One region of the Anaerobacillus sp. QJM3NY_32 genome, then DNA from elsewhere that is predicted to be linked to it. Evidence: riboswitches for the same ligand, from Rfam matches in the RefSeq annotation. Region 1 holds a riboswitch; each other region holds the start of a gene.
What was found. Region 1 has a riboswitch for S-adenosylmethionine ahead of mtnK (S-methyl-5-thioribose kinase). Riboswitches for the same ligand answer to the same signal wherever they lie in the genome.
Positions count from the first base shown of each region.

Region 2: it holds a riboswitch for S-adenosylmethionine, as region 1 does, so the genes downstream of both, AC0VYH_RS11950 (homocysteine S-methyltransferase family protein) here and mtnK (S-methyl-5-thioribose kinase) in region 1, are expected to answer to the same signal.
Region 3: it holds a riboswitch for S-adenosylmethionine, as region 1 does, so the genes downstream of both, msrA (peptide-methionine (S)-S-oxide reductase MsrA) here and mtnK (S-methyl-5-thioribose kinase) in region 1, are expected to answer to the same signal.
Region 4: it holds a riboswitch for S-adenosylmethionine, as region 1 does, so the genes downstream of both, AC0VYH_RS17815 (methionine ABC transporter ATP-binding protein) here and mtnK (S-methyl-5-thioribose kinase) in region 1, are expected to answer to the same signal.

Region 1 is NZ_CM149684.1:715,460-719,304, forward strand. It holds gene mtnA (S-methyl-5-thioribose-1-phosphate isomerase) at 1-396, opposite strand, end outside; gene mtnK (S-methyl-5-thioribose kinase) at 397-1,608, opposite strand; SAM riboswitch class I at 1,723-1,859, opposite strand; gene AC0VYH_RS03930 (carbon-nitrogen family hydrolase) at 1,946-2,728, opposite strand; gene AC0VYH_RS03935 (aminotransferase class I/II-fold pyridoxal phosphate-dependent enzyme) at 2,837-3,845, shown strand, end outside.
Region 2 is NZ_CM149684.1:2,265,973-2,269,817, reverse strand. It holds gene murB (UDP-N-acetylmuramate dehydrogenase) at 1-402, opposite strand, end outside; gene AC0VYH_RS11950 (homocysteine S-methyltransferase family protein) at 843-1,892, opposite strand; SAM riboswitch class I at 1,972-2,081, opposite strand; gene AC0VYH_RS11945 (DUF3895 domain-containing protein) at 2,174-3,163, opposite strand; partial or broken gene AC0VYH_RS11940 (5'-nucleotidase C-terminal domain-containing protein) at 3,285-3,845, opposite strand, start outside.
Region 3 is NZ_CM149684.1:2,080,924-2,084,768, reverse strand. It holds gene AC0VYH_RS11160 (alpha/beta hydrolase family protein) at 1-1,466, shown strand, start outside; gene msrA (peptide-methionine (S)-S-oxide reductase MsrA) at 1,514-2,164, opposite strand; SAM riboswitch class I at 2,264-2,377, opposite strand; gene AC0VYH_RS11150 (Na+/H+ antiporter NhaC family protein) at 2,465-3,845, opposite strand, start outside.
Region 4 is NZ_CM149684.1:3,427,817-3,431,661, forward strand. It holds gene AC0VYH_RS17805 (MetQ/NlpA family ABC transporter substrate-binding protein) at 1-199, opposite strand, end outside; gene AC0VYH_RS17810 (methionine ABC transporter permease) at 223-891, opposite strand; gene AC0VYH_RS17815 (methionine ABC transporter ATP-binding protein) at 884-1,906, opposite strand; SAM riboswitch class I at 2,086-2,195, opposite strand; gene ilvA (threonine ammonia-lyase) at 2,328-3,338, opposite strand; gene leuD (3-isopropylmalate dehydratase small subunit) at 3,335-3,845, opposite strand, start outside.

The DNA of each region.
Region 1 (3,845 bases):
TTCATCCTCTTTATGGATAGTAAGTGCTTCGTGCAGAATCGCTTCTTTCATTTTTTGAACTGTTGGTAAGGAAAAGCTAGCTCGGATGATGCGATCGATCGCCCAAGAGAGATTAACTGCAGTGGGACGAGAGGAGGCAAGATATTTTCCTTGGTTGACTAGCGCTGTCTTGAACGCTGTTGCTTCGTTTGTTTGAACATGCTGACTCCAAAGAACAAGACCATACGCTGCGGCGATTCCAATGGCTGGTGCTCCGCGGACCACAAGGGCAGAAATGCTATTCCAGACATCCTCGATTGCCGTTTGCTTAAGGTAGATCTCTTGTTGTGGAAGATGCCGTTGATCGAGGAGTAAGAGATGATCACCTTTCCACTGGAGTGATGAGATAACAGTCATTTAAATGACCTCCTTGATTGCTTTAATGTATTGTTCAATCGAAGTGATGCTTTTTCGGTCTAAAATAAGTTTTTTTCCAAGGGTAAGCGCCTTTTTTTCCACAGCGAGTTTTACTCTTGGATCACTGATCGTCTCGATCTCTTCTACATGAGCAAGTCCAATCGTTCTTCGGATGATTTTACAGCCGGAAAATCCAATGCTATCGACAAAAATAGATTGTAGAAGAGCGTCTAGGTATCCTCTCGAATAACGATTATCTTCTGAGAGATGGTCGTCCCATAATGATCGGAAAGTAGATTCAAATACGTTCCAAACCTCGGTAGTGACGCCAAATAAATAAGCGAGGTATCCTTCTTTCTCTTCTTCTGATCTATGGGCCTCCTGCGACAGGATACTAAGCGCAATATTGGCGATAAAAGCACCGACATCAAAACCAGCTGGCCCATAGAAAGCAAATTCTGGATCGATTATTTTGGTTGAGCTTTCCGTAACAAACAGGCTACCTGTATGTAAGTCCCCATGTATCAAAGCTTCTCCTTTTGTTAAAAAAGAGTGTTTGAGGGAGGCCACTTCAGTGAGGAAATCGTCATCTTCCCAGAGCGATTCAACATCTGCTCGAAGCTCTTCTGTAAAGGCATTGCTTTCGGCATTATAGAAAGGATCTGAAAATACGAGGGTTTCTGTTATGCCACATAAGTCTGGATTACTAAACCGTTTGGCAAGCTCTTTCTTATTTGCCGAACCAAGACCGTAGTCAGAAGTGAAAAAGAGCGTATGAGCGAGGTAGGTACCGACGTTTCTTGCAAGTTCAGGATATATACGTCCTTCAATAAGTCCTTTGCGTAAAATAGTGTGCGTTGATAAATCTTCCATAACCGTTGCGGCTTTTTCAGAGTCATGCAAATAAACGATTGGAGAAAAGTCAGGAACGAGCGAGTGAGCTTGCTTGAGCGCCTCGCTTTCAATTCTGGACCGATCAAGTGTAAGCGGCCAGGATTCGCCAACTACTTTGGCATAAGGCAAGGCTTGTTTGACGATCCAGGATTGTCCTGTTTTCTTGTGTTGAACATGAAAGACATAATTTAAATTGCCATCGCCAATTTCCTTTACATGAACAGGAGCGGTGCGATCCAAAAGCTCGTGATGCTCTAAAAATTGCACAACTGTTTCGCTTGTAAACGGTGTGTACCCTGAAGTGATCTGAATACCCATGTAAAATTCCCCTTTCAACTATTTATGGTTGTTGTATTGCATGAAGATCGGAATTTCGGCATAAAAAAAGCCTCTTTCCGAAGAAAGAGGCTTGAAGACAGAGATACTTCACACCTCTTATCTTCCAGAATGAATATCATCCTGTTGGAAGTAGCACCGTGCCATTTAAGTCATCGATTCATCTGGACTTTAAAATAGGTCGGTTGCTGGGCGTCATAGGGCCAAATCCCTCAGCCTGCTCTTGATAAGAGAAAGTTTATGAAATTATTTTACAATTTTTTCGCTTGAAATGTATGTTACATAGAAAGGAACATGTTTGTCAATAATATTTTGAATATTATTTATAAATATCTGGACGTCGATCTTCAAAGATAGGAATGCGACTCCGGATTGATGACATTTCCTCTTCGTCAATAGAACCTGTTAAAATAACCTCTTCTTCTCCTGCTTCTGCGATAATTGTTCCCCACGGATCAATGATCAATGAGTGTCCTCCAAACGTATTATCAGGATCTTCCCCGACACGATTACAAGCAATCACGTAGCACTGATTTTCAATCGCGCGACTGATAAGTAATGCTCGCCAATGATCGGTGCGTTGCTTTGGCCATTCTGCTGGTACGAACAATACTTGGGCACCTTCAACTGCATGAAGGCGAAGCCACTCAGGAAAGCGAATATCATAACAAATGAACCCGGCACATGGGAGTTCTTCAAGTGTAAAATGACTTTTTTCATTTCCAGAAACGAGGAATTTCTCTTCATTCATTAAACGAAACAGGTGCGCTTTGCTATACTCATGAACGAGCTGCCCATCTCGATTGAACACAAGCATGGTGTTCGTTACTTCGCCGTTATGATGCTTAGCGATGGAGCCCCCGACAATATTTACGTCGTTTTTTTTGGCGAGGCGAGATAGAAAAGCAATCGACTTTTCTGCATCAGTATCTCCAATTTCATCAAGACGAGATAAATCATAACCTGTGGACCACAATTCTGGTAAAACGATGATATCTGGTTTGTCACTCACCGCCTTAGAAACAAGCTCTTCAACTTTAGAGAAATTCTTTTCTGGATTGCCAAAAGCAATATCAAATTGCAACAGGGCAAGGTTTTTCATTGATTTGTCCTCCTTACATGTTTAGAAATTGACCTTTACATGGTTGTGTATCCAAGATAACATAACTTATTAGAATTTCTCGAAAATTTTAACAGGATGTGATTCCATTTGAAACAATTTCAAACTTCAGATGCACTTAAACGTTTACCAGAACAATTTTTTGCGAAGCTTGCTGGAAAAGTGAACCGTTATGTAGAGGCGGGATATGACATTATTAACCTTGGCCAAGGAAATCCTGACCAGCCGACGCCTGCACATATTATCGAGTCTTTGCAGCAGGCAGCTGAAAACCCTGCATACCACAAGTATCCGCCATTTAGGGGGCAGCCTTTTCTGAAACAAGCCGCGGCTGAATTCTATAAGCGAGAGTTTGGTGTTGAGCTTGATCCGGAGAAAGAGGTAGCCGTCCTCTTTGGTGGAAAAGCTGGCCTTGTAGAAGTCAGTCAATGTTTGTTAAATAAAAGTGACGTGGCGCTCGTGCCAGATCCTGGCTATCCTGATTATTGGTCTGGAGTTGCGATGGCTGAAGCGGATATGCAAATGATGCCGTTACTTGAACAAAATGATTTTCTGCCTGATTATAGCGCGATCCCAGAGAGTGCTCTTGCAAAAGCAAAGCTCATGTTTTTAAATTATCCAAACAATCCTACCGCTGCTATAGCAACGAAAAGCTTTTTTGATGAAACGGTTAGGTTTGCGGATGCCAATGACATCTGTGTCGTTCATGATTTTGCTTATGGAGCGATCGGATTCGATGGAGAACGTCCTAAAAGCTTTTTGGAAACAGAAGGTGCTAAAGATGTGGGAATTGAGATTTATACTCTTTCCAAAACGTATAATATGGCAGGATGGCGTGTTGGGTTCGCTGTCGGAAACCCATCTGTAGTGGAAAGCATCAACCTGCTTCAGGATCATTTCTACGTTAGTTTGTTTAGTGCAGTGCAAGAAGCAGCTGCAGAAGCTTTACTAGGTTCACAGGAATGTGTTGAGAACCTTCGCCAAACGTACGAATCTAGACGGAATGTATTGATACAGGGGCTTCACGATATTGGCTGGGATGTAACCTCTCCTGCGGGGTCATTTTTTGCCTGGTTAAAAGTACCTGAATCATTTACTT
Region 2 (3,845 bases), 1.6 Mb from region 1:
TCCGCCGACAGAGCCTGGGATTCCGCATGCGAATTCGAGTCCACTTAGTTTGCTGTCACGAGCAAATTCAGAAGCATCAATAATACGTGCGCCAGCTTGAGCAATAACTTTTTCTTCATCTTTTTGAATGGCTTTTAGTGAAGAAAGATTCAGGACAATTCCTCTAATGCCTCCATCTTGGATAATAACATTAGAGCCTTTTCCTAAAATGGTTAATGGATAATTAGATTGATAGGCGTACTCAACTGCTGCTCGTGCGTCCTCTAACGTGTTAGGAAACACAAGGACATCCGCACATCCACCCATTCTTGTATACGTATGTGCATTTAATGGCTCATTTATCTTCAGTTCCGCACTGGGTAAAATGGAGCGGAGTTCATTTAATACATTTTGATTATTCATAGGCTACCTCGCTTATAAAACAGTTCGTTTTCATTGTGGTTTGAGTTCAATAATGTTTCATGGACATATTCAAACACATTTAAAATAATAACACAACTACTTGATAAATATGATGTTTTTCATAAAAGAAGCCTTTAATTCGAAAAGAATGTTACTTGGAAAGAAACTTATATAGCGGAAAAATCAATCTCAGACATCGTGATTGGAAAAATGCTGTTATCCTATCAAATGCATAAATCATTGTATTCGTTACTCTTCTACAGATACTGTTACTAATCATCGCCAACGTTATCAAAAATAATCAGCTTATAGAAAAAATGTAGTAGATATAATATCCTATGTATGAATGTATTTTAATACTGTAGTACAGGTGTACAGATAGGGTTTTTGGTAAAAAAACAACAACCGGAGAAATTAAGTTCTCCGGTTGTTGTTATAAATTAGGCCTTTGTTCGATAAGCCGTATTGTGATCTTTCAATGTCTCATCCGTTCCAAACAAAAAGTGCTTTTCCATATTTGGAGAATATACCGAGTTTACAGTTGTTCTGCCAACTGTTTCAGCCACCTCTCGCAGCATACTTGGAGAAGCCCCGCAACAGAGTCCGAAGTAATTGACGCCAACCTGCTTTGCTTTCTTAGCCCATTCCGCTAGTTCATAGCGATTGCAATAAAGCGGGTCTAAAGAGGTTGGAAAGGTCGTCTCTGTTGGCAATGTACACGCACAGCCACCGTCTGGTAAGTTAAAGAATGTTGGGTGTTCTTCTGTTGTACGATAAGGGATTGGAAGAGCACCAACATAGCCGTTAACAGACTGTCTAATTTTTTCAATGTAAGGCTGCATTGTGGCAGGCCCTCTAAAACAATTCATGCCAACAACTAGTGCACCTTGCTCTTCTAATAAACGGCAAGCTTCCTCAACCGTATAGCCGTCCCTTAAAATGTTCTCACTCATAAGTCCGAGTGTAATCACAGCTTGAAGACCTTGCTTTTGAATCTCTTCTAGCGCTATTTTGGCTTCTTCATAGAAGTAGAAGGTTTCGCCGTTGATGAAATCAACGCCTTCTTCTTTGCTCCATTTCACCATTTCAGCAAAAATTGACCGAATTTGTTCCTTACTTTCCTCATCTTCAGGATCAAATAAGTTTGTATTTGAAATGTTTCCAGCAACTAGCGCTTCTTCTTCAGGGTGTTCCTTCGCGACTTCTTTAGCCAGGCGGATGGCTTGTCTATTGAGCGGTTCTAACAAATCTTCTTTTCCAATAATCCTCATTTTCTCTCGATGACCATTATACGTAAAAGCAAGTACGACATCTGAACCTGCAAGCATATAATCACGATACGTTTGTTTTAGCGCTTCAGGGTTGTCTAGGGCAACTTCGGGTACGAATGATCCTGCTTGTAAATAACCACGACGCTCTAGTTCAAATAGATAACCTTCCCCGCAAATAACTGGACCATCTTGCAATCGTTCTTCAAGTGTTCTTTTCATGTGTAACAGCTCCTTTTCTGGATAAAATAAAAAACCCTCTTCTTAAACAATAAGAAGAGGGATTGCTAACATAATCCTCCTCTTATCTTCCAGGTGATATCACCTGTAGGATTTGGCACCAGCTTCAACTGAAGTTGAAAGGTTGCCGGGCATCATAGGGCCTATTCCCTCCGCCGCTCTTGATAAGAGTGTTGATTTAATTTTTGAACATGTGTGAAATTATAGACCGGTTAACTGGAAATGTCAATCACTTATCTGATAATTACGAAATGTTAGGATATTCACTTGCTTTTCAAACGATAGATGCGATCTTCACGCCCTATCGGCTCGACTGACATTGATCCAGATGCAACAAATGAATCGAGGTAGGTACAAACAGCATAATAAATTTTTGGTTTCTTTGTGGAGTATCTCTTGTCTTGTACCTTTCCTTCCTTAATCAAAAGCTCACAAATCATTAGGGCGCTTTCCATACCTTGCTGAATATAAGAGTCTACCTCTTCCTGTGTTGTAAATGAAAGGTCCCCTACAAAATAGGTTTCCTTAGGTTTCTCGCTTGTCTTTTCTTGTAAAGGTTCTTGAACATCTTCCGCGAACAAATCAAAAGCGCCTTGTAATTCCTCTTCTGGTTTCGGTTCTTCCTGGTTGCTTTTCGGGTTGACTACTTGTTCTACAGTGTTGCTTCCTCTTTGAAGAGCTTCTTTTTCTTCACGATAAGATCTGATTAAACTGTTTAGCCTTTTTTCTTGTAAATCTAGTAATGGAAGATTTAATGAAAGTAGCTGTTCAATGTCTTGTGGAAGGTTCAATCCTTCAGGAATGTCGTATGTAGGATAGCCGTTCTGTCTTTTCAACAGTAGCTCATCCAACTCATAATCTATTTCCATAAATCCCTTCACAACTTCTCTCACAATGGAAGCGGATAATCCGGTATGCTCTTCGAAATGATTAATCCCGAAACGCCGCGTTTCTCCTGTTTTTGCATGTCGAACAACATACTGATACCGTAAAGAGCGACCGCACTCACATTTTAAATCATCTGAAACGAAGCCCGCATCGATGTAATCTTCTAGTATCCAATCATCAAGCAGCATCCTGATTTCTTCATCCGTTGCCCCACTTGGAATCATCCGCCCTTTACTTCTAGCAATTACATTCGCAAAAGCCGTTTTTTTACCGCGTTTAAGAAAATTCATTACATACGTTTGTTGCTCATTTGTCAGATCTGAAAAAAGCTCATCTCTTTGGGTGCTTGTCAGGCTTTGTGTCATATAAATCCCTTTCTGTACGATAGTAATGCCATTATATCAGTAAATATTCCAATATTGTTTGCATCGGATAAATTCTTAAAATAAGAAACGCCAATTCTGATGAATTGGCGTGAATTCGTTCTTAACGATGGCGGCCGTGCTCGCCCTTATGATTATGATGATGCTTTTCTTTTTTCTGTTTCGTTAAGTCGAGTGTATATTTAGCGAAACCATTTTCTGTTTCATCAACAAAATGAATCGTTTGAATGCTTTCCGCATAGGTTTTGGCTTGTAACGAGGATTCAAAAGTGACGTTCAGTTTCTTCTTATTGACTGTGTGAAATGACCAGTTCTGATCAGCTGTTGGATTAATTGTCTTGTTTTCAAGAATATAGTCAATTAAAATTTGTCTATTTTCATCAGGTGAATCAATGACAATATTCGAACCGTCTAAGTGCGGGAAATGCCCACCGCCTGTTGCTCTGTAATTATTTGTAGCGACGATAAAGAACATATCTTTCGTTACCTTTTCTCCGTTGTATTTTAGCGATTTAATTCGATTCGCATCAGCATTTACTACACTCCCACTCATATCATATTTCGCCGGTTCAGTAACATCGATTTGATAGGTAACGCCATCAATCACATCGTAGTTATAAGAAGGGAAATCAGGATTAATTAAAGGCTGTTCCTGTTTATCTTT
Region 3 (3,845 bases), 1.4 Mb from region 1:
CACTTAATGGACGTGTATGGGTGCCTAAAGGAAATGGTTCTTTTCCTCTTGTCCTTATTGTCCATGGAAACCATAAGATGGAGGACTTCTCAGATGAAGGCTACAATTATTTAGGTGAGTTACTCGCTAGTCGTGGCTTTTTAACAGTATCAGTAGATGAGAACTTCTTCAATTCATCATGGTCTGGTGGCCTCGCAGGAGACATTAATGGACGCGCTTGGTTGCTGCTTAAACATATTGAAGAAATGGAGAAATTATCTTCTCAAAAAGATAATCCATTATTCAACAAAGTGAAGATGGATCAAATTGCTTTAATAGGTCATTCTCGCGGTGGTCAAGCTGCGATTTTAGCAGCAAAATTCAATGACCTTGATCGTTACCCAAATAACGGGAACATGACTTTTGATTTCCATTATAATATTGAATCTGTTATCGCACTTGCACCGACGGATTATCAAACACTTTCAGATCGAAAAATCGAAGTGGATGATGTCAATTATTTATTACTTCAAGGTTCTTATGATAGTGATTTATCGGAATTCGAAGGCGACCGACAGTATAATGGGATTGATTTAACTGGCAGTAAAGAAGCTATGAAAGCAGCCCTTTATATTGATCGCGCCAATCACGGACAATTTAACACAACGTGGGGAGAAAACGATACGTATTTCCCTTTCACGCTTTTATTAAATAAAGAGCCTCTTCTTAAAGGCACTGAACAACGACAAATAGCCCGCACATATGTCGCTGGCTTTCTTGAGGCGACGCTTCATCAAAATGAGTCCTATCAACCGATGTTTGAGGATTATCGCTATGCTCTCGAATGGCTACCTGATACAACATACATTAGTAAATATGAAGATCCTTCGTATCATATCTATAGCACCTTTGAAGAGGACGTTGATGTCACAACAGCGACATCTCCCTATATCACCATAGAGACTAATAGCTTGCTGCAATGGTATGAAGGAGAGCTTGAATTTCGACGCGATAAAGAAAGAGGTACTCATGGGGTCTTTTTGAAATGGGATCATTCCTATTCAAAGAACGGCACATACAAATTAAATTTCAAGAAAGCCCTTCAGGATCCATTTGCTTATACAATGAACAGTTCATTAACATTCACAGCAGCAAACCTTTCAGATCCATCTGACCAGCAACCTGTTGATTTCACAATCACGGCTAGTTCAGATAACGGAGCATCCGCTAGTGTTAAGCTGAGTGACGTCATGCAGTTGCAAGGTGTTCTTCCTATTCAACACACAAAAACAAAATACTTTGAAGAAGGACGTTATGGTGAACCTACTGAACCGGTTCTCCAAACCTTTAATATTCCGATGCAGCGATTCTTAGAAGCAAACAATGCCTTTAATCCGAAGAAGATGAATGCTCTTACATTCGAATTTAATGCATCAGAGAAAGGAAAAGTCTTTATTGATCAAATAGGTGTCAATCAAGGTGATTAACTAAAAAAGGCCTTCCCTCATGACAATGAGAGAAAGCCTTTTTTCTATTATGAAATTTTGCAAGAAGACTGTCCACGCTTAGCAAGATAGCTTTGATGATACTCATCTGCACGATAGAATGAAGTGATTGGTACAATTTGCGTCACAACTGGTTTTTTGAAGCGTCCAGATCGCTCGAGTTTTTCTTTTGCAATCAATGCTATTTCTGCCTGCTCATTTGAGTGGTAAAAGATCGCTGAGCGATAGCGTGTTCCGACATCTTCTCCCTGTTTGTTTAAGGAGGTTGGATTATGATTTTCAAAGAAAACTTCTACAAGTTCTTCATAAGAAATGAGAGAAGGATCATATTCAACTTGTACGGATTCGGCATGGCCTGTTAATTCAGAATAAACATCTTCATAAGTTGGATTAATCGTCTCTCCTCCTGTAAACCCTGCTGAAGTTGAAATAACACCGTTCAATTGTTGAAATAGCGCTTCTACTCCCCAAAAGCACCCTGCTGCAAATGTTGCTTGTTCCACTATGACCACTCCGTTTCCTTTTCTCTGTATGGTTTTATTTGATCGAGCATATATGTTTTCTAATTCATTTAGTGATAACATATAAAGTTGCTTTTCACCCTTCTTATATATCCCTTGTGAGAGAAGGGTCTTAATAAGCTGTTGTTTTCTTGCTTCGTTATCCATTAGTGTATGCAATATCAGTCTCTCCCTCTACTAAAACATATTTCCAAATGAGGGTGCATAAAAAAACCCTCATCTGCTCGAACAGAAGAGGGTTTGGATAGACCGAGCCTCTTCTCATTTTTCGACTTTCGTCGCAGGAATTAGCACGGTTCCAATTGAACATAAGTTCATAGGTCCGTTGCCGAGGTATCTAAGGGCCAGTCCCTCCACCTCTCTGAATAAGAAGATCCTTTAAACAAAGGATTATTAAGTTAGTCCCAATAATAAATGGTTTTAAAACGGATGTCAATACAAAAGTACTCATAAAAATAATTATATTACAAAAGAGATAACAAAGTAGCCAGCTGCTGCTAATCCCGCCGCTAATAAAGCTGGGCCAAGCTTAAATTTCGCATATGTCATAGGATTCAACTGCAAGATCCTCGCAACTGTATTCGTATTGTCACTTAGCGGAGAAGCAAAAGCACCAAATGTCCCACTCGCAAACACGGCTCCAATGACAACAGGTAGATCTGCTCCTGTAGAATACCCTAATGAAATACCCAGCGGCATTAAAATTCCCCATGTGCCCCATGATGAGCCAATAAAGTATGAAATAAACGCCCCAACGAGAAATAAGACTGGTGGTACAAATAAAGTAGGAATCCAATCAAGGTTTGAGGTAACAAAAGACGAGAAGCCAAGAGCTTCTGTTGAAGCTGCTAAGCCCCAAACGACAGTAAGCAAGACGATGACCGGCATCATCTCGTTACCACCTTCGATAAAATAAGTAACAAGGTCCTTTAAAGAAAAACGCTGAAATAAATAGAAAATGAACGTTAAAAGTACTGTAGTGAGAAGTGCAAAGACCATCGCGTCCAGGACATCTGCCTCAATAAACGCCTTGATTAAAGAAGTAAACCCCTTCTTATAACCACTCCAATATGTAAGAAGAAGTGTTAGGAGAATAACTCCTCCAAGAGGTATTAATAAATTCATCGGTTTCGTAGGAAGATCCTTCGCCACAGCTGGATGACAATCTTCCCATTGATCATCAAGCTTTTTTTCCACATTACCTGCGTCTGTAGCTGGCGTTTTTCGATGATGGAAAAAACTCAAATAAAAGCCAATCAATAAAATACTAATCGAAAAAAAGTTGTAAGGGATACTTTGAAGAAAGTAACGATAGCCATCTCCTTCAATGCCTTCTGCTTTTAGTGAAAGCTGCACAACAGATGACATATAGCCGACAAAAGCGGTAGCAATTGGCATTAAGACAATAACTGGAGTTGCTGTCGTTTCTATCACAAATCCAAGCTCCTGAGGAGTGATTTTCACTTTATTTAAAAGAGCTTTCATGATTGGGGCTACCGTTACAATGCGGAAACTAGGAGCACTAAATGTTCCTAGCGTTGACACCCACGTCAGAAATAACGCTCCTTTTTTTGAGTTGATTTTGGATGAGGCAACTTGAACAAATCCTTTTATCCCACCAGTATATTTCATCAATCCGATTAAGCCCGTAAACATATATAGAAAAAGGACGATTTTAACATTATTTTCATCTTTCAAACCAGTCATAATAAATTCATAGAACTGTTGTAAACCAATGATCAATCCAGGTTTGTATATAAATGATGCTGTTAGCAAACCCGCCGTTAATCCGGGGATCACTAGTTTTGTTTTCATCGCAATGATAATGACAACGATAAAC
Region 4 (3,845 bases), 1.6 Mb from region 1:
TTTCAAGCTCTATTCCTTTTTCCTCTAACATCGGCTTAGCTTCTTCAAGAATTTCAGCATGGGGGATGTTTGAGGCACCTACTACGATTTTCTTCGAATCTTCACCGTCACCAGAACCTTCGCTGCTTCCGCCATTATTCCCACACGCAGCAAGCACTGCAAGAGCAAGAACTACGATTAGCGATAAAAACTTTTTCATCATAATCTCTCCTTTTCTCCTCATTATCTTTTGTCTATTACTCGTGTTGCAATGTCTCCACAAACCTGAAGAATCGCAACAATTACTAATATCAATACTGTTGCAACAAGTGTCACATCAGGATTATTCCTTTGGAAACCTTCAAGATAAGCTAGGTTTCCGAGACCCCCTGCGCCTACAACACCAGCCATAGCGGTGTAGCTTACAAGAGCTATCGCCGTCACAGTAATCCCTGAAATAAGGGCTGGCATTGCTTCTGGTAGAAGCACTTTAAAAATAATCGAACCATTGGATGCTCCCATTGACTGAGAAGCTTCAATGACCCCTTTATCTACTTCACGTAAAGCAATTTCAACCATCCTCGCATAAAATGGCGCTGCTCCTGCAATAAGGGCTGGAAGGGCAGCATTAGCACCTAGCATCGTCCCTATAATGTAAACCGAAAGAGGGATCAGCAAGATAATCAAAATGATAAATGGTATGGAGCGAAATAAGTTCACGACTCCGGCAATAATACTATTCACAAATTTGTTTTCCCATATGTTCCCTCTACCTGTTAGAAACAACAATAAACCAAGGAGGATTCCGAGAATAAACGTTGCCAGAACCGAAATTGCCGTCATGTACGCTGTTTGTAGAGTGGCTTCCCACATAGATTCCCACCTGACGTTAGGAAATAACGATTCAGTCATTCGTAATCACCTCCGCTTTAACACCTTGGGCCTGCACATAATTCAAGGCCTTTTCTACCACAGCTGGTTCCCCTTTAAGGAACACAGAAAGTTTTCCATAAGGACCATCCTGTGTATGAGAAATCTTCCCTTGAATAATGTTGACTTCCACATCAAATTCACGAATCAACTCTGTCACAAGTGGTGAACCTGTTTTTCCTTTCACAAAGGTAAACTGAACAAGTTCTCCATCCTGACTCGTTGCCAGATGTGCAATCGATTCCTTCATTTCTTCAGGCTCGCTTAGCTGATTAACAAAGTCTTTCGTAATCTCTTCCTGTGGATGGTGGAAAACTTCAAGGACAGAACCATTCTCCACTACTCGTCCATTCTCCATAACGGCTACACGATGGCAAATTTTGCGTATGACGTGCATTTCATGCGTGATGAGGACAATCGTTAGGCCAAGTTTCTGATTAATTTCAGTCAGAAGTTCTAGAATGCTATCCGTCGTTTTAGGATCTAAAGCAGAAGTAGCTTCATCACAAAGCAAAACCTTTGGATTGTTAGCAAGTGCTCTCGCAATACCCACTCGCTGCTTTTGTCCACCACTTAGCTGTGAAGGATAAGCTCCTTCCCTACCTTCGAGTCCAACAAGGTTAATTAATTCATCAACACGCTTCATTCTCTTTTCTTTCGGAACACCTGATATTTCAAGAGGAAAGGCGATGTTATCACGTACCGTTCTTGACCAGAGAATATTAAAATGCTGGAAAATCATACCGATTTCCTGTCTTGCTGCACGAAGATCTTTCCCATTAAGAGAAGATAGATTATTACCAGCTACTGTGACTGTCCCATCAGTAGGTCTCTCAAGAAGGTTAAGCATTCGAATTAGCGTACTTTTCCCAGCACCACTGTAGCCAATAACACCAAATATTTCGCCTTTTTTGACTTCAAGGTTAACATCCTTAACGGCTTCCACCTTCCCGGATTTCGAAAAGAAGGTCTTATTAATGCCTTTAAGCTCAATCACATGTCTCACATCCTTTATGCATTTGCATGATCAGCTACCTGAAAAAGGACTTCAGTCCCATGCCTTTGTTCTTTATTTCTGTGCACTTAGAAGCCTAATTCGCTTATCACTTTGTATAGTAAAGTAAAAAAATGCCCTTCTGCTTTGAGCAGAAAGGCATTTGATAAATCGATGTCTTCCTCTCATTTCTCAAAGCAATCGCTTTGCAGGAATTGGCACCTTTTCAAACGAGTCGTTTGACGGTTGCCGGGCTTCATAGGGCCAGTCCCTCCACCTCTCTGAATAAGAGATATATAGTTGTTATTACTTTACTGTGGTTAAGTGCTAAATGAATTCTAGCATGGTACTTTATGAGTGTCAATTACTGAGCAAAAAGTCGGAATAATCTAAAATATATACTTTGAATCCCATTAGAAAACCATCAGCTTATTCGCCTGATGGTTTTCGCTCGTTGAGAAAGTTGTTTATAAAGGGATATTTTCGCAAGATCCGCATTCCCTCCACTAACAACAACACCAATTCTCTTACCTTCTAAACGATTTGACTTGCATAAGACAGCAGCTATCGATGCAGCACCCGCACCTTCTACAAGCGTTTTGTGTCTCTCAAGCATAAAGACAATCGCTGCAGCAATTTCTTCTTCTGACACGGTTAGCATATCATCAACAAGCTCTTCAATAATTGGAAAAGTTAATTTTCCAGCTTCTTTCACAGAAATACCGTCTGCAATCGATTTGACAGATTGAAGGACAAGAGGACCAGTACCTTTAAATCGATTCCATGTCGCAGATGCTTCAGAAGCCTGGACTCCGATGATTTTCACGTGAGGAAAGAACGACTTAATCGCCATCGCCATTCCAGCTAACAATCCTCCACCTCCAACAGGTACGAGAATCGTATCTAAGTCAGGACATTGTTGCATCATTTCGAGTGCAACCGTTCCCTGTCCTGCCATTACTTCAGGATCATCGAAAGCATGAACGAATGTGGCCCCTTTCTCAACACGCTCACGATCCGCTCCACTAAACGCTTCGTTATACGATTCTCCTTCAAGAACAACCTCTGCTCCATAAGATCGCGTCGCATCAATTTTGCTTGTCGGTGTATGGACGGGCATATAAATCTTAGCTTTAATTCCACGCTCTCTAGCAGAAAGCGCCACTCCCTGAGCATGGTTTCCAGCCGATGCAGCAACAATCCCTCGCGCTGCCTCAATATCCGTTAGCGACGCAACTTTGTTATAGGCACCTCGAAGTTTGAAGGAACCCGTTCGTTGAAGGTTTTCCATCTTCATGAAGACATCTTTATTTGTATAATCATTAAGCGTTGTCGACTGCTGAAGCGGGGTCCTGTGGACGGCTTCCAGCAAATTCTCCATTGCTTTTACGACATGAACGTTATATTTCTCCTGGTAATTCCCAACGTCATTCACTCTCCTACAAGTTGTTTTTCTTCATATAATTTAATTTTATCTTCGAGAGATAAAGTTCGAGATACTTCATCCCATCCATTTAACAGCATTTCTTTCCAATAAGGATCGATCTCGAACGACGCATTTAGTCCTTCTCCATCAATTACTTGCTGTTTACTTAGGTCTACGCTAAGTTCGTATCCATCCTTTGCTTTTTGAAAAAGCTCCGAGATCGTTTCTTGATCAAGAGCGATAGGAAGTATACCGTTTTTTACACAGTTGTTATAAAAGATATCAGCAAAGCTTGTCGCAATGACAATTCGAAAACCATAATCTAGAAGGGCCCATGGAGCATGTTCTCTTGATGAACCACACCCAAAGTTTTTACCCGACACTAGAATAGAAGCATGCTGGTATTGTTGTTCGTTCAAATTAAAATCTTCACGCGGTTGACCATCATCATCAAACCGCCAATTGTAAAAAAGAAACTGACCAAAGCCTTGCCGTTCAATTCTCTTTAAAAATTGC